3 regions of the Streptomyces sp. NPDC055966 genome follow, and region 1 is predicted to be linked to each of the others. Evidence: riboswitches for the same ligand, from Rfam matches in the RefSeq annotation. Region 1 holds a riboswitch; each other region holds the start of a gene.
The links. A riboswitch is a leader RNA that binds a small molecule or an ion and turns the genes downstream of it on or off. The one in region 1 is predicted to bind cobalamin.

Region 1 (5,484 bases):
CGCCCCCGCGGTCGATGTCGCCGACCACGAGCACGGGCAGTCGCGCGTTCCGCGCGATCCCCATGTTCACGATGTCGGTCCGGCGCAGGTTGATCTCGGCCGGGCTGCCCGCCCCCTCACAGATCACCGCGTCATACGTGCCCCGCAACTCGGCGAGGCAGTCCAGCACCGTGCCGAGCAGCTTCTGCTGCCGCCCGCCGTGGTAGCCGCGTGCGCTCAGCTCGCCCACCGGCCGGCCCAGCAGCACGACCTGGCTGCTCTGTTCGCCCCCCGGCTTCAGCAGCACCGGGTTCATCAGCGCGGTCGGCTCGACCCGGCACGCCTGCGCCTGCATGGCCTGCGCCCGGCCGATCTCCGCGCCCTCCCGGGTCACGAAGGAGTTGAGCGACATGTTCTGCGCCTTGAACGGCGCGACCTTCACGCCCTGGCGCACCAGCCACCGGCAGATCCCGGCCGTCACGACGCTCTTGCCGGCGTCCGAGGTGGTGCCGGCGACGAGGAGTCCCCCGTTCACTTCCCACGTCCCTTCGGGCTCTTGAAGCTGCTGACGATCAGGCGCGCGGCGACCGTCGTGCCGAGCGCGAGCAGGCCGACGCGGCGGGAGAGCCGGGCGGCCCGGTCGATGTCGGCGACCCGGACGGCCCGCCCGGTGTCCCCGCCCAGCACGGGCCGGTGCTCGACGCGTCCGCCGTAGGAGAGCGTCCCGCCCAGGCGGACGCCGAGCGCTCCCGCGAACGATGCCTCCACGGGCCCGGCGTTGGGGCTCGGGTGCTTGCGGGCGTCGGCCCGCCAGGCGCGCAGGGCACCGCGCGGGTCGGGTCCGGCGACGGCGGCGAGCACGGCGGTCAGCCGGGCCCCCGGCCAGCCGGCCACGTCGTCGAGGCGGGCGGAGGCCCAGCCGTAGCGGCGGTGGCGCGGGGACCTGTGACCCACCATCGCGTCCAGGGTGTTGACGGCCCGGAAGCCGAGCAGCCCCGGCACCCCGGCCACGGCGCCCCAGACCAGGGCGCCCACGACGGCGTCGGAGGTGTTCTCGGCGACGGACTCGACCACGGCCCGGGCGATCCCGTCGGCGTCCAGCGACTGGGGGTCCCGGCCGCACAGGTGGGGCAGCCGGGCGCGGGCCGCCTCGACGTCCCCGCGCTCCAGCGCCCGGCCGATCGTGCGGGCCTCGCGGGCGAGCGAGGTGCCGCCCACGACGGACCAGACGGCGGAGGCGGTCAGCGCGGCGGAGGCGGCGGGGCAGGGGCGTACGGCGCGTGCGGCGGCCGCGCCGAGTGCGACGGCGCCGCCCGCGCACACGACGGTGTGCAGCGTGCCCCAGCCGCGGTGGTCGCGCCACAACACGCCTTCCACGGCAGCGGCCGCCCGCCCGAACGCGGCGACCGGATGCCCGCGGCGGGGGTCGCCGAGGAGCAGGTCACCGAGGAGGCCGGCGGCGGCGCCGTACGCGTAGGAGCGATCGGCACCCATGGGCTCAGCCGGCCGTGGGTGCGGGAGCGGGCCTGGTACGGGTCCTTCGGCAGCCGGGCATGGCGATCGGTGTCCTCACTCAGGGTGTCCGCGCCCTGGTTCGACGAGATTCGGCGGTGAGAGTTCCTGGCTCCCGGGGGTTCTTCCCCGGTGACAGTGGCGGGACCGCGCCGGATTCGCACCGGCTTCCTCTCCTGCCGCCGTACATGGCCCCGGCAGTCCACCACGGGCCCGGAACGGCCGTCAACTTGCTGTTGACCTGCACGGGGAGAGTGTGCCGATCCCCACATCGCGGGGCGCGCGTGACCGACCGACCGGCACGGCGAAGGCTCCCCCGCGTCCAGGACGCGGGGGAGCCTTCGCCGGTGTCGTTGTGTCAGCTCTTGGAGACGATCAGGACGATGCCGTACGCCACCGCCGCCGCGCAGGCCGCGAAGCAGACGTAGGCGCCGGTGACGGCGAGGGCGGCGGAGTCGCCCTGGGCCGCGGCCCGCTCGCGCCGGGTCAGGCCCCTGATGCCGAGGGTGAACAGGACCACGAGGCCCACCGTGAACACGAGGCTGACGCCGAAGACGGAGCCGATGGCCGACCAGTCGATCTTCATGGGGATGCTTCCTTGGTAACCGAGGGGGCCGGGGTCAGACGGTGGCGGCCGGGGGAGCGGCCTGGGCGGCGGCGGCCGCGGTCTCGGTGGCGGCCGGGGCGGGGATCGTGGCCGTCAGGTCCTCGCCGATCGTCCCCGAGGGGGGCGGGGCCACCGCGGCGATGGCGGTGGTCACCACACCGGCCGGCTCCGCGGTCTCCTCGACGACGTTGGTGTGGTCGACGACCTCGCGGCGGGAGATCTTCCAGATCGCGGCGCTGGACGCGACCAGGAAGACGGCGACCGCGGCGGTGCCCCAGTCGCCGAGGTCCGTGACGGACTCGGCGCCCGCGCCGACCAGCGCGGCGGCCGGGAGCGTGAGGATCCAGGCGACCAGCATGCGGGTCGCGGTGGACCAGCGGACCACACCGCCCTTGCGGCCGACGCCGGTGCCCATCACCGCGCCGGAGACGACGTGCGTGGTGGACAGGGAGAAGCCCAGGTGGGAGGAGGCCAGGATGGCGGTCGCGGCGCTGGTCTGGGCGGCGAATCCCTGGCGCGGCTCCAGGTCGGTCAGGCCCGTGCCCATGGTGCGGATGATGCGCCAGCCGCCGATGTAGGTGCCGAGCGCGATGGCCAGGCCGGCGGAGAGGATCACCCAGGTGGGAGGGTTCGAGCCGGGCGCGATGGCGCCGCCCGCGATCAGCGCGAGGGTGATGATGCCCATCGTCTTCTGGGCGTCGTTGGTGCCGTGGGCCAGGGAGACCAGACCGGCGGAGGCGATCTGGCCGACGCGGTAGCCCTTGCGGGAGGACTCGCTCTCGGCCCTGCCCTCGGTCGTGCTGTCGACGCCGTACGACAGCCGGGTGGCGATCATGGCCGCGAGGCCCGCGACGATCGGCGCGGCGATCGCCGGGAGCAGCACCTTGGTCACCAGCACGTCGCCGTGCACGGCACCGAGGCCGGCGGAGGCGATCGTGGCGCCGATCAGACCGCCCATCAGGGCGTGCGAGGAACTGGACGGGAGGCCCACCAGCCAGGTCACCAGGTTCCAGAGGATCGCGCCGACCAGTGCGGCGAAGATGACCTCGGGCCGGATGCCCTTCTCGTCGACGAGTCCCTTGGAGATCGTGTTCGCGACCTCCACGGACAGGAAGGCGCCGACCAGGTTCAGGGTGGCCGACATGGCAACTGCGATCTTGGGCTTCAGGGCGCCTGTCGAGATGGTGGTGGCCATCGCGTTGGCGGTGTCGTGGAAACCGTTCGTGAAATCAAACGCGAGTGCGGTTACCACCACAATCGCGAGGATCAGCGAGAAGCTTTCCATTTACCCAGGCAATCGTTCGAGGTCATTGGCTGGACGAACGTAGGCAACCTGGATGAACGGAAGGTGAACTGAGGCGGGCGTGGCGGTGTCCTGGGCGGGCGGATGAGGTTCCGTTCGTCTCCGCCCGTCGCCCGCACCCCCGGCGCCCCATGGCTGTCAGCCGCGCGCGAAGGTCCGCAGCCGGCCGGCCGAGCCGTTGAAGAGATCCTGGTCACCCGGCAGGGCGCCGTCGGTGGCGTGCTGCCAGAACGTCCAGTACTGCCAGCCGCCCGGCAGCGCCCCCGGTCCGGAGGTGCCGTGCCCGGCGATCCACAGCGGGTTGCTGGACGAGAACGCGGCGCTGTCGCCGGTGCACAGCCTCCACCACTGGGCGGTGGTGTAGATCACCGGACGGCGCCCGGTCTCGTTCCTCACCTCGTCGCTGAAGGACCGGATCCAGCGGACCATCTGCTTCTTCGTCAGCCCGTAGCACTTGCGCTTCTTGCTGTACGGGTTGTATTCGACGTCGAGCGCGGGCGGCAGGGTCCAGCCGTCCGCCCGCCAGTCGCCGCCGTGCCGCACGAAGTACCGGGCCTGCGCCGTGCCGGAGGAGCTGTCCGGCAGCGCGAAGTGGTACGCGCCCCGCACCAGGCCCGCCGCGCGGGCGCCGCCGTACTGCTCGTCGAAGTAGGGGTTGCGGTAGCTCGTCGCCTCGGTCGCCTTGACGTAGACGAACCGCGCGCCGTTGTCCCGGGCCGCGTTCCAGCCGACGTGCTTCTGGTGCGAGGAGACGTCGTGCCCCCGGGGCAGGCCCGAGGCCGCGGCCGGGGGGCCGGCCGCGGACACCGCGAGGGCGAGTGCCGCCGTGATCGCGGCGAGGGCACCGGCGCGGCGACGGAGAAGAGTGCGTACACGGGCCATGTGTCTCCCCGGGTCGGCGGACGGCGTGGCGTCCGGCGAGCAAGAGGGATCATTCAAGGCCTGACGAGCGTCAAATTTGTGCCATTTCCGAGCGATTCGATATGAACTCCGCCCATTCGGGGGTAGGTGATTCCGGCCGCGGGCGCCTTCCGGGCGACCCCCGGTGCGTCCTTCGCGCGCCCCTCACGCGCCCGTCACGGGTCGCTCGCGGGTCCCCGTGCGCTCCGGAATCGCCACGTCCGGGCCGTGCGGCTGGCAGGATCACGGCATGGCTGAGCAGCGGTGGGACGAGGAACTGGAACACACGTGGACGGAGCTGGTCGCGACGGCGCGGCGAACCGTAACCGACGGACTCGTGGTCGGCACCTCGGGCAACGTCTCGGCGCGCGTCGGGGACCACGTGCTGGTGACCCCGTCGGGCGTCCCCTACGACCGGCTCACCCCGGACGACCTCACCTGCGTCGACCTCACCGGCCGCCAGGTGCTCGGCACCCTGGTGCCGACCAGCGAGCTGCCCCTGCATCTCGCCGTCTACCGCACGACCGACGCCCGCGCGATCGTCCACACCCACGCCGTGCACGCCACCGCGGTCTCCACGCTCGTCCCCGAACTCCCGCTCGTCCACTACATGGCCGGCGCCCTCGGCGGCCCCGTCCGGGTCGCCCCCTACGCCACCTACGGCACCGACGAACTGGCCGGGAACATGCTCCGCGCCCTCACCGACCGCTCCGGCTGCCTCCTCCAGAACCACGGCACGATCACCTACGGCACCACCCTCGGCCAGGCCTACGACCGCACCGCCCAACTGGAGTGGATGTGCCGCCTGTGGCTGACGGCGTCCAGCGTGCCGGGCCTGACCCCGTCCCTGCTGACCGGGGCCCAACTGGCCGAGGCGAGCGAGAAGTTGCGCGGGTACGGGCAGCGGAAGTGAGCACGGCGCGCGCCGCCCCCGGCCCCGCCCGCCCGATTCCGCCCGGTCTTCCGCAGCCGCCTCCCGGCACCGCTCACCTCGATCCGCCCCGCCGCTCCACTGGCCGGTGGCCGTGACCCCTACGACACTGGACAGGTGCGCCCCGTCCGAGCGACCGCCACGGCAGTCACCGCGGTCCTGGCGGCCGGCGCGGCGTCCGTCGCCGCCGGCCGGTACGCCAGCGACGCCGCGCTGAAGGCGCCCGCGGGCCGGCCGCTGCCCACCGAACCC
Region 2 (5,484 bases), on a different contig from region 1:
ACGCCGACGGGCGGCGCTCGAAGAAGTTCGTCAGCTCCTGAACGCCCTGGAGCTCCATGAAGGAGAAGGGGTTCTCCGAGCCGTACACCGGGGCGAAGCCGAGGCGCGTGAGGCGCTGGTCGGCGACGCACTCCAGGTACTGGCGCATCGACTCGGTGTTCATGCCCGGCAGGCCGTCACCGCACAGGTCGCGGGCGAACTGCAGCTCGGCCTCGACCGCCTCCCTCAGCATGTCGGTGACCTGCTGCTGGAGCTGGTCGTCGAAGAGGTCCGGCTCCTCCTTGCGGACGGTGTCGACCACGTCGAAGGCGAAGGACATGTGCATGGTCTCGTCGCGGAACACCCAGTTGGTGCCCGTGGCGAGGCCGTGCAGCAGACCCCGGCTGCGGAACCAGTAGACGTACGCGAAGGCGCCGTAGAAGAACAGCCCCTCGATGCACGCGGCGAAGCAGATCAGGTTCAGCAGGAAGCGCCGGCGGTCGGCCTTCGACTCCAGCCGCTCCAGCTTCTCCACCTCGTTGATCCACGTGAAGCAGAACTGCGCCTTCTCGCGGATGGAGGGGATGTTCTCGACGGCCGCGAAGGCCGCCGCCCGGTCGTCCGGGTCGGGCAGGTAGGTGTCCAGCAGCGTCAGATAGAACTGGACGTGCACGGCCTCCTCGAAGAGCTGACGGCTCAGGTAGAGCCGCGCCTCGGGGGAGTTGATGTGCTTGTACAGCGTCAGCACCAGGTTGTTCGCGACGATCGAGTCGCCCGTCGCGAAGAAGGCCACCAGCCGGCCGATGAGGTGCTGCTCCTCGGGCGTCAGCTTCGCGAGGTCGGCGACGTCCGAGTGGAGGTCGACCTCCTCCACGGTCCAGGTGTTCTTGATCGCGTCCCGGTAGCGCTCGTAGAAGTCGGGGTAGCGCATCGGACGCAGAGTCAGCTCGAAGCCCGGGTCGAGCAGGTTCTTCTCGTGAGCGGGAGTGGTCATTACTGGCAGGCCTCGCAGGACTCGGGGTTTTCCAGGGAGCAGGCCACGGCGTCGGGGTCGGCGACCTGCTGGGCGGGGATGGTCTTCTGGGGCTGCGCCTGGGCCGCGCGGGCGATCCGGGTCGCCGGGCGGGAGCGCAGGTAGTACGTCGTCTTCAGGCCCGACTTCCAGGCGTACGCGTACATCGAGGAGAGCTTGCCGATGGTCGGCGTCTCCAGGAACAGGTTCAGGGACTGCGCCTGGTCCAGGAACGGGGTGCGGGCCGCCGCCATGTCGATCAGACCGCGCTGCGGGATCTCCCACGCGGTGCGGTACAGCGCGCGCACCTCCTCGGGGATCCACGCGAAGCCCTGCACCGAGCCGTTCGAGTCCCGCAGCGCCTCACGGGTGCGCGCGTCCCACACGCCCAGGTTCTTCAGGTCCTGCACCAGGTAGGAGTTGACCTGGAGGAACTCACCCGACAGCGTCTCGCGCTTGAACAGGTTCGACACCTGCGGCTCGATGCACTCGTACACACCGGCGATGGAGGCGATGGTGGCCGTCGGGGCGATCGCGAGGAGCAGCGAGTTGCGCATGCCGACGGTGGCGATCCGCCTGCGCAGCGCCTCCCAGCGCTCCGGCCAGGCCGGCTCGGTGTCGTAGTGGTCCGGGTGCAGCACGCCCTGGGCCGTACGGGTCTTCTCCCAGGCCGGCAGCGGGCCGCTGCGCTCGGCGAGGTCGGCGGAGGCCTCGTACGCGGCGAGCATGATCCGCTCGGCGATCCGCGTCGAGAGGGCCCTGGCCTCGGCGGAGTCGAAGGGCAGGCGCAGCTTGAAGAAGACGTCCTGGAGGCCCATCGCGCCGAGACCGACCGGACGCCACTTGGCGTTGGAGCGGCCCGCCTGCTCGGTCGGGTAGAAGTTGATGTCCACGACCCGGTCGAGGAAGGTCACGGCCGTGCGGACGGTCTCGTCCAGCCGCTCCCAGTCGATGTCACCGCTCGCCGTGTCGACGAAGGCACCCAGGTTCACCGAACCGAGGTTGCAGACCGCCGTCTCGCCGTCGTCCGTGACCTCCAGGATCTCCGTGCAGAGGTTGGAGGAGTGGACCACGTGGCCCGGCAGGGCCGTCTGGTTGGCGGTGCGGTTGGCGGCGTCCTTGAAGGTCATCCAGCCGTTGCCGGTCTGCGCGAGGGTGCGCATCATGCGGCCGTACAGCTCACGGGCCGGGATGGTCTTCTTCGCGAGGCCCGCCTGCTCGGCCTTGCGGTACGCGGCGTCGAACTCCTCGCCCCACAGGTCCACCAGCTCCGGCACGTCGGCGGGGGAGAACAGCGACCAGGACGCGTCCGCGTTGACCCGGCGCATGAACTCGTCCGGGATCCAGTGCGCGAGGTTCAGGTTGTGCGTGCGCCGGGCGTCCTCACCGGTGTTGTCCCGCAGCTCCAGGAACTCCTCGATGTCGGAGTGCCAGGTCTCCAGGTAGACCGCGGCCGCGCCCTTGCGCCGGCCGCCCTGGTTCACGGCGGCCACCGAGGCGTCCAGCGTCTTCAGGAACGGCACGATGCCGTTGGAGTGCCCGTTGGTGCCGCGGATCAGCGAACCGCGGCTGCGGATGCGGGAGTACGACAGCCCGATGCCGCCGGCGTGCTTCGAGAGCCGGGCCACCTGGTGGTAGCGGTCGTAGATGGAGTCCAGCTCGTCCAGCGGCGAGTCGAGGAGGTAGCAGGACGACATCTGGGGATGGCGCGTGCCGGAGTTGAAGAGCGTGGGGGAGGAGGGCAGGTAGTCGAGACGGCTCATGAGCCCGTAGAGCGCGGCGACTTCGTCCAGCGCGCGCACGCTGTCGTCCTCGGCCAGGCCGCTCGCGACCCGGAGCATGAAGTGCTGGGGGGTCTCGATGACCCGGCGGGTGATCGGGTGGCGCAGCAGGTAGCGGCTGTGCAGGGTGCGCAGGCCGAAGTAGCCGAAGCGGTCGTCGGCGTGCACGTCGACCAGGGCGTCGAGGCGGGCCGCGTGCAGCCGCGCGAACGCGGCGGTGCGGTCGGCGATGAGGCCCTCGCGGTGGCCGACGGCCACGGACTCGGTGAAGGACGTCACCCCCTGTGAGGCGGCCTCGGCGCGGATGGCGAGGGTCAGCAGCCGGGCGGCCAGCCGCGAGTAGGCGGGGTCCTCGGAGATGAGCCCGGCGGCGGCCTCCGTGGCCAGTTCGCGCAACTCCGTCTCGTCGGCCCGGGCGGACCGGCCGCGCAACGCGGCGGCGGCGACCCGGCCGGGGTCGGCGTCGGGGAGGTCGGCGGTCAGCTCGGTCAGGGTACGCAGCAGCGCTGCACCGGGACCGTCGGTGTCCAGGCCGCCTGTTGAAGCCGGATCTGCGGGCGCGATGGTCACGTGGGGCTCTCCCTCGCTCGGCACGGGGGCCTTGCGGAGGGCAGGGGGCAGCCACGAGCGCGCACGCGTCGCGTCCACCGGCCCATTCCACGAGGCCCGGACGTCGGAAGGCACCCGGGCCGGACGGCCGGGCGCGTGCTGCCGGCAGGTCCTCGGACTGACTCCTGTGCGCGGATACGCACAAGTACACCGTTGCGGGACAGTTCCGGATTCGCACCGGATTCCCCTGCGACGACAGCGAGGATGAGCATACATCTAGTGCCGGGCTGTCGTGACACCCCCACATGTTGTGTCTGTTGTGTGTCGCGCTGGCTTCGGAGCGTCAACTTGTGTATGACGGGGGACATGCGGAACGGGCCGCCGTCATGCTCGATGTCGGCGGCCCGCTGCGGGGTGTGTCCGGTGTACGCGGTGCTTCAGGGCGTACGGGTGTGCCTCAGTGAGCGGCGCCCGCCAGCTCCGTCTCGACGCCCGGGTCGCCCGCGTCCGCCGTGTAGTCCTCCGGGCGGGTCTCGTCCACGCCCTCGGGGGCCTTCAGCGCACGCAGAACCAGCGTCATGACCACGGTGACGGCGACGTTCAGGACGAACGCCGTCATGCCGATGTAGCCGATCTCGCCGATGCCGGGGATCTCCTTCGCCGAGCCGCCGAAGTGCTTCTGGGTCGGCGAGGCGACGCCGTACGCGGCGACCGTGCCGTACACCATGCCGACCGCCCAGCCGGCGAGCAGCGCCCAGCGGTGGAACCAGCGGGTGAACAGGCCGCCGACCAGGGCCGGGAAGGTCTGCAGGATCCAGATGCCGCCCAGCAGCTGGAAGTTGATGGCGACCGTCTTGTCCATGGTGAGGACGAAGACCAGGGCGCCGACCTTCACCAGCAGGGAGACCAGCTTGGAGACCTGGGCCTCCTGTTTCGGCGTGGCGTCCGGCTTGATGAAGTCCCGGTAGATGTTGCGGGTGAAGAGGTTCGCCGCCGCGATCGACATGATGGCCGCGGGCACGAGTGCGCCGATGCCGATGGCGGCGAAGGCCACGCCCGCGAACCAGCTCGGGAACATGTCCTCGAACAGCTGCGGGATCGCCAACTGCCCGTTGGTGACCTTGACTCCGGCCGCGATCGCCATGAAGCCCAGCAGGGCGAGCAGGCCGAGCATCAGGGAGTACAGCGGCAGGATCGTGGTGTTGCGGCGGATCACCTCACGGCTCTTGGACGACAGGGTCGCGGTGATCGAGTGCGGGTACATGAACAGGGCGAGGGCCGAGCCGAGGGCCAGCGTTGCGTACGTCCACTGGCCCGCCTCCGGGGGCGCGAGCGCACCGCGCGGCTTGCCCGTCGCCGGGCTGACCTGGCTGAACGCATGACCGGCCTTGGCGAAGATGTCGTCGAAGCCGCCCAGCTTGATCGGGATGTAGATGATCGCCACCGCGATGACGAGGTAGATCAGGCCGTCCTTGACGAACGCGATCAGGGCGGGCGCGCGCAGCCCGGACGAGTACGTGTACGCCGCGAGCACACCGAAGGCGATCAGCAACGGCAGGTCCCGGACGAACCAGTTGCCGCTGCTGTCCCCGCCGACGCCCATCACGTCCAGCACGGCCTGGATGCCGACGAGCTGGAGCGCGATGTACGGCATCGTCGCGAGGATGCCGGTCAGCGCCACCGCCAGCGACAGGCCCTTGGAGCCGAACCGGCCGCGCACGAAGTCCGAGGTCGTCACATAGCCGTGCTTGTGGGACACCGACCACAGGCGGGGCAGGAACGTGAAGATCAGCGGGTAGACGAGGATCGTGTACGGCACCGCGAAGAAGCCGGACGCGCCCGCCGCGTAGATCGCCGCCGGTACGGCGACGAAGGTGTACGCCGTGTACAGGTCACCGCCGAGCAGGAACCAGGTGATCCAGGTGCCGAACGACCGCCCGCCCAGGCCCCATTCGTCCAGCGAGTGCTCGTTCTCGGCCTTGCGCCAGCGTGCGGCGAGGAAGCCCATGACCGTGACGGCCAGGAAGAAGAAGATGAAGACGCCGAGCGCGACGCCGTTGACGCCGTTCTTCACTGCGCCGCACCTCCCTTCTGGGCGGCACGGGCGCGCTGGTCACGCTGCCACAGCTTGTACGCCGTCATCGTGAGCGCCGTGGAGATCAG
Region 3 (5,484 bases), on a different contig from region 1:
CGTGCAGCGATGCTGAGACTCCCTGGTCAGCGTATTCACCCTTCCGAGTGTCGGTAGCTCGCTCCTCGTCGCGCCCACGGCGGGCTTCTGGCCTTCGAACAGCTGCCCCCGGGAGGCGAGGGCAGTGGCTGGAGGAACTCGGAACTGATCAGCAGGTTTGGCCTGTTCGTGCGGGATGCTCTGCCATTTGTGCTGGAGACCATGGACGCGCCGACCTTCTGCCCGAACGTCCCCGCTGTCGTGAAGAGAGAGGCGAACGTGGCGAACTCTGGCGTGCCCACCTTCCCGCAAGACCGCACGTGCCCGTACCAGCCCGCCGACGCCTACCTCCCGCTGACCGCCCAAGAACCGCTGTCACGCGTGCAGCTCTATGACGGGCGCACCGTGTGGCTTGTGACCGGCCACGACGCAGCGCGCCGACTGCTCAGTCACCCGGAGGTGTCCGCTGACCGCCAGCACCCCGACTTCCCCTCGCCCGGCGCGCGCTTCGAGGCGTTGCGGCACATCCCCACCCCGCTGCTGGGCGTAGACGGGCCCGAGCACGCCCGCCAGCGTCGCCCACTGGTCCCCGCCTTCACAGCCAGAAGCGCCGCTGCCCTACGCCCGCACATCCAGCAGATCACTGACACCCTCCTCGACGCGATCGAGGAACAAGGCCCTCCCGCGGACCTCGTCTCTGCCTTCGCTGCTCCGCTGTCCTCCAAGGTCGCCTGCCAACTGCTCGGAGTCCCCGCCGGCGACCGCGACTTCTTCGAATCCCGGCTGCACCTGCTCTTCACCGGAACCCCTGACCAGGCTCTCACCGCACGCAGCGAGCTGATGGACCACCTCGATGCCCTCCTCACCTCCAAGGAGACCCGACACGGCGAGGGCCTGCTCGATGTCCTCCTGGAACACGCGCGCACCGATGGCGGCCTGGACCGGTTCACGCTCGTACGGATGGCCGTGATCCTGCTGACCGCCGGCCACGAGACCACCGCCAACATGATCACGATCGGGACATACACCCTGCTCCAGCACCCCAACTGCGTGAACCAGCTGCGGGCTGGGGCCGAGTCCCTGCCCGCGGTGATCGAGGAACTGCTGCGACTGGTGTGCGTATTCGACATCGTCATGCGCGTCGCCACAGCCGACATCACCATCGAGGGCCACGCCATCCGCGCCGGCGACGGCATCGTCGTCTCGCTCTCCCTCGCCAGCCACGACCCCGCCCACTACCCCGCACCACACATCATCGACACCAAGCAGGCATCCCCCCGCCACCTCGCCTTCGGCACCGGCCCCCACCAATGCCTCGGCCAGCACCTCGCCCGCACCGAACTGCACATCGCCTTCCGCTCCTTGCTCACCCGGTTCCCGAACCTGCACCTGGACCCGGCCACCGCCACGGCGGGATTCCAGCCCGGCACCGTCCTGCAGCGCATGACCGCACTCCCAGTGCACTGGTAGCGGAGTAACTGATCGTTTCAGAAAGAGGTCCGCAGGCGGCGAAGGCAGATGAGGCTGCAGGCCAGTTCGAGCAGGCTCTGATGGAGATCCACGTGTCGTATTCATTGGATCGTATGGTCGCTGCAGGGCCGTCGGAGGAGAAGCCGAAGGCACTGATGGCCATCACGCCAGCACGTCGAGGACCTTCCTGCGATCTTGAATCGCCATGACCGGAGGGGGCATGAGAGGGAACGGGGCCGATGGGATTTGCGGCGGCCTCGCCGTGATGTGCCGACCGCGCGGCCTTGTCAGCCCTGATGTTGGACGTCTGCTCGTGCGGATCCCGCAGTGCCATCGAGAAGTTGGACGACTTCGGGATCGTTCAGCTGGTACCGGACAACGCGGCCTGTCCTGGAGGCGGAGACGGTGCCAGCCGTCCTGAGTAGGCGCAGGGCGTGGGACACGGTGGTGTCCCGCATCCCGGTGGCCAGTGCGAGGTCGGTGACGGAGATCGGCCCGGCCCGGTGCATCGCGAGGAGCAGGGCCAGGCGGCCGGGCTCTGCGAGCAGCGCGAACCTGGCTGCCAGCGAGTTCACACGGCTTCGTTCTCCGATGCCTGCAACCGCCGCGCTCACGGCCGACTCGTCGATGGCGTGCCGCAAAGGATGCTTGGTGGTGTCCATCACCGTGGCGTCCGTCCTACCTCAGGTGTGCGGAGGACCGGTACGGATGACGTCCTGTCGTCCGTACCGGCCCTTGGCTTCCACAGGAGCCCGTGGTGTCAGAGCACGGCCGCGGTCGCTTCCGACGCGGCGTCGCGCTTGGCAGTTGCGGGCTTCGGGTTGAGGAGGCGCTCGGCGAGGTGCCCGAACAGCAGGCCGAACGAGACCCAGAGCGTGAGCTGGATGGCGAGTGCCGCAAGGCGGAACTGCCAGAGCAGCGTTGCCGAGAAGTCCTGCGGCACCTCGTTGACAGCGGGCAGCAGGGCGTACGCCAGGCCGACGGCCACAGCGAAGCCGAGGACGGCGACGACCGTGGCGTACCAGTTGCCCAGCCGGGGGGCGAGCCGCTTGCCAATGATCACGGTGGCGACGGCCAGCAGGACGCTGAGCGCCATCATCAGAAAGTACAGCGTGGTGCGCTTGCCGATGGTCGCCGGGTCGCCGATGGCCGGCGGGTTGGCGGGGTACTTGAGGAACGGCACGACGTAGACCGCGACCAGCGCCGCCCCGGAGAGCAGGGCGGCCGTGGCGCGCGGGCTGAACCGGCCGATCCGACCGAGCGCGAAGCAGTACGCCAGGGCGGCGATACCGCCCAGGGACACGCCGTAGACCAGGACACCGGTGGCCAGGCCCGCGGTCGACTGCAGGCTCCGGCTGACGATCTCCATGCCGTGCTCGGTGGTGTGGGCGTCTTCGTAGGCGATCGCCGCGTCGACGCGCGGCTCACCCAGGAGGTAGGCGACGACCAGGGCGAGCAGGCCGGCCCCGAGACCGGCCAGCATGCCCCGGACGAGCAGCCCACGGACAGAGGCGGAGTTCACGTGCTGCTCCGCTCAGTGGCAGGGGAAGCCGAGCAGGTGGCGGCCGTCGTGCACCCACTCGTGCACGTTCTCGCCGGAGAGGAGAGAGGTGGCACCCTGCTCGGCGCCGACGAAGTAGATGAGGGCCATCAGCAGGATGCCGAAGAAGACCGCCCAGGGCAGGATCGCCTTGACGGAGATGGGGGCGATCGTCGGCGCGGCGGCGGGGGCGATGGGGTGAGCCATGGCCGGACCTCCTTCTGGGAACTCGCGTCCCGTTCAGTGGAGCATGTACGACGGTGGCGGGTCTGACTCGCCGGGCACTGACATCAGGTCAGGTTCCGGACTCACAGTGGCGCGACCGTGCCGGCATCTCACCGGGCTTCCGCCGCACCGTCGTCTTGAGTTGTCGCAGTGACGGTACCGTGTCGCGAAGGCCCGGCCAAGGGGAGTCGCAGCGGCGGACGGCGCACAACCGGGAGCGGGAGGAGCACCCCGACGCCGGTACGTATGCGCGCGGTATCGCGCGGAAAAGCGGAGAAGGAGGGCGCGGTGACCGCGCGCGTGATGCTGGTCGCACCGGCAGTCGGGGCAGAGCTGCGGGAGGCGCGGTTCGGCAACGACGGCCCGCTGGATGACGCGGGCCTGCGGGCGGCACGAGCGGTAGCTGACACACGCCTGGCCGCGGCTCCGTGCTTCGTCGCCCCCTCCTTCCGCTGCCGCCAGACCGCCGAGGCCCTCGGCCTTGCCTCTGAATCTGCCCAGGAGCTAGGTGATCTGGACGTCGGGTCCTGGCGCGGACTGAGGCTCGACGACATCGCCGTGACCGACCCGGCAGCGGTTGCTGCCTGGCTGGCAGACCCGTCTGCGGCGCCCCATGGCGGTGAATCGCTCACAAGCCTGTGCGCACGCGTGGGCAGTTGGCTGGATGAACGAGCCCGGCATGACGGCCGTACAGTCGCGGTCGTGGAGCCGGCGGTCATCCGTTCGGCGCTCGTGCACGCGCTGGCGCTACCGCCAACAGCCTTCTGGCGACTCGATGTGCTACCGCTCACGGTCACTGAACTGTCCGGCCGGAACGGGCGCTGGAATCTGCGCTGCGGGCAGCCACTGACACAGAATCGACCGAACTGACGCGCTTCACCGGTCGTTTCAGGATGAGGTCCGCAGGCGGCGAAGGCATATGAGGCTGCAGGCCAGTTCGAGCAGGCCCTGATGGAGATCCGCGCGTTGTTCGTAACGGGTGCGGAGCCGCTTGAACTGGTGCAGCCAAGCGAAGGCGCGCTCGACCACCCAACGCACCTTGCCCAGTCCGGAGCCGTGTGCGACGCCGCGTCGGGCGATCATCGGCTTGATGCCGCGCTTCCACAGCAGGCGGCGGTATTTGTCGAAGTCGTAGCCCCGATCGGCGTACAGGCGCCGGGGCCTGCGGCGGGGGCGTCCTCGCAGACCCCGAATTGCTGGGACCGCGTCCAGCAGCGGCAGCAACTGGGTGACGTCATGTCGGTTCCCGCCGGTGAGCGTGACGGCGAGTGGGGTGCCGTGGCGGTCGACGATCAGATGATGCTTGGAGCCGGGACGGGCACGGTCGACGGGCGAAGGGCCGACGTGATCCCCCCTTTCAGGGCCCGGACGTGCGACCCGTCCACGGCACAGTCGTCCAGGCATAGAAGGTCAGCGCGGCGTAACTCGGTCAGCAAGGCGGCATGCAGACGCGGCCAGACACCGGCCTCCGTCCAGTCCCGCAGCCGGCGCCAGGCCGTTACCCCGGAGCAGCCCACGGTCTCGGCCGGGACATCGCGCCAGGCGACACCGGTTCGCAGCACGTACATGACGCCCGCGAGGGCCGCCCGGTCGGGAACACGCAGTCGACCGGGGTAGCGGTGGCGTCGCTCGGGAGCGGGCGGAAGCAGCGGAGCCACCCGCTCCCACAGGTCATCCGGAACAAGATCAGCACGCACCCGGAGACCCTGCCGACCAAGGTCGCGGAGCGCAAGGCCCTCAGCTCAGCTGATTCTGAAACGATCAGTAAGGACCGGCCTGGGGAAATGGACACAGTCCTGAGACAGCAACGGCGTCCACCACCGTGAGACAAACCGAAATGCCGCAGCTCACAGCGTCGCGCCATGACGTGGCATCTGCGATCCCACACGAACCTGTGGGGTCTTACGGCTGATGTCGTCATCGCACGAGCCGTGTCGTACCGATGTCGTATGCGACATCGCCGTGAGACTAGCGCGTGGGTGGGTGTTGCTTGCCCTGGGTGTGTGGTGCTCGTCGAGCTCCGGTTGGACTCGACGCGTTTCAGTCGTCCATCCGTCCGGTGACGGATCTTGTTGCCGTTCCTCTGTGGGTTAACCAGCCCACTCCATGGCTTGGGCGGCGCACAGAGACGGCGAGCACGAGATATACGGAGGTACCCGTGAAGGCAATCGTCGCGACGGATCCGGCCGCGGAAGCAGCCGGAATCACACTCGCGGAGCGGCCTGAGCCGACGCCGGCGATCAACGACGTCGTCGTTGAAGTCCGTGCGT

Region 2: it holds a riboswitch for cobalamin, as region 1 does, so the genes downstream of both, ACFC8N_RS19165 (ribonucleoside-diphosphate reductase subunit alpha) here and ACFC8N_RS28535 (cobalamin biosynthesis protein) in region 1, are expected to answer to the same signal.
Region 3: it holds a riboswitch for cobalamin, as region 1 does, so the genes downstream of both, ACFC8N_RS40165 (CbtB-domain containing protein) here and ACFC8N_RS28535 (cobalamin biosynthesis protein) in region 1, are expected to answer to the same signal.

The regions. Positions count from the first base shown of each region.
Region 1 covers NZ_JBHJYK010000014.1:231,802-237,285, forward strand. The annotation lists gene ACFC8N_RS28530 (cobyric acid synthase) at 1-514, opposite strand, end outside; gene ACFC8N_RS28535 (cobalamin biosynthesis protein) at 511-1,473, opposite strand; cobalamin riboswitch at 1,571-1,705, opposite strand; gene ACFC8N_RS28540 (hypothetical protein) at 1,850-2,077, opposite strand; gene ACFC8N_RS28545 (inorganic phosphate transporter) at 2,112-3,383, opposite strand; gene ACFC8N_RS28550 (lysozyme) at 3,540-4,283, opposite strand; gene ACFC8N_RS28555 (class II aldolase/adducin family protein) at 4,552-5,214, shown strand; gene ACFC8N_RS28560 (alpha/beta fold hydrolase) at 5,350-5,484, shown strand, end outside.
Region 2 covers NZ_JBHJYK010000008.1:205,166-210,649, forward strand. The annotation lists gene ACFC8N_RS19155 (hypothetical protein) at 1-41, shown strand, start outside; gene ACFC8N_RS19160 (ribonucleotide-diphosphate reductase subunit beta) at 1-973, opposite strand, end outside; gene ACFC8N_RS19165 (ribonucleoside-diphosphate reductase subunit alpha) at 973-3,342, opposite strand; cobalamin riboswitch at 3,468-3,623, opposite strand; gene mctP (monocarboxylate uptake permease MctP) at 3,779-5,395, opposite strand; gene ACFC8N_RS19175 (DUF3311 domain-containing protein) at 5,392-5,484, opposite strand, start outside.
Region 3 covers NZ_JBHJYK010000026.1:94,058-99,541, reverse strand. The annotation lists gene ACFC8N_RS40180 (cytochrome P450) at 202-1,449, shown strand; gene ACFC8N_RS40175 (ArsR/SmtB family transcription factor) at 1,737-2,111, opposite strand; gene ACFC8N_RS40170 (CbtA family protein) at 2,210-2,971, opposite strand; gene ACFC8N_RS40165 (CbtB-domain containing protein) at 2,984-3,196, opposite strand; cobalamin riboswitch at 3,234-3,393, opposite strand; gene ACFC8N_RS40160 (histidine phosphatase family protein) at 3,503-4,084, shown strand; one part of gene ACFC8N_RS40155 (IS5 family transposase) at 4,103-4,572, opposite strand; one part of gene ACFC8N_RS40155 (IS5 family transposase) at 4,572-4,911, opposite strand; gene ACFC8N_RS40150 (NADP-dependent oxidoreductase) at 5,373-5,484, shown strand, end outside.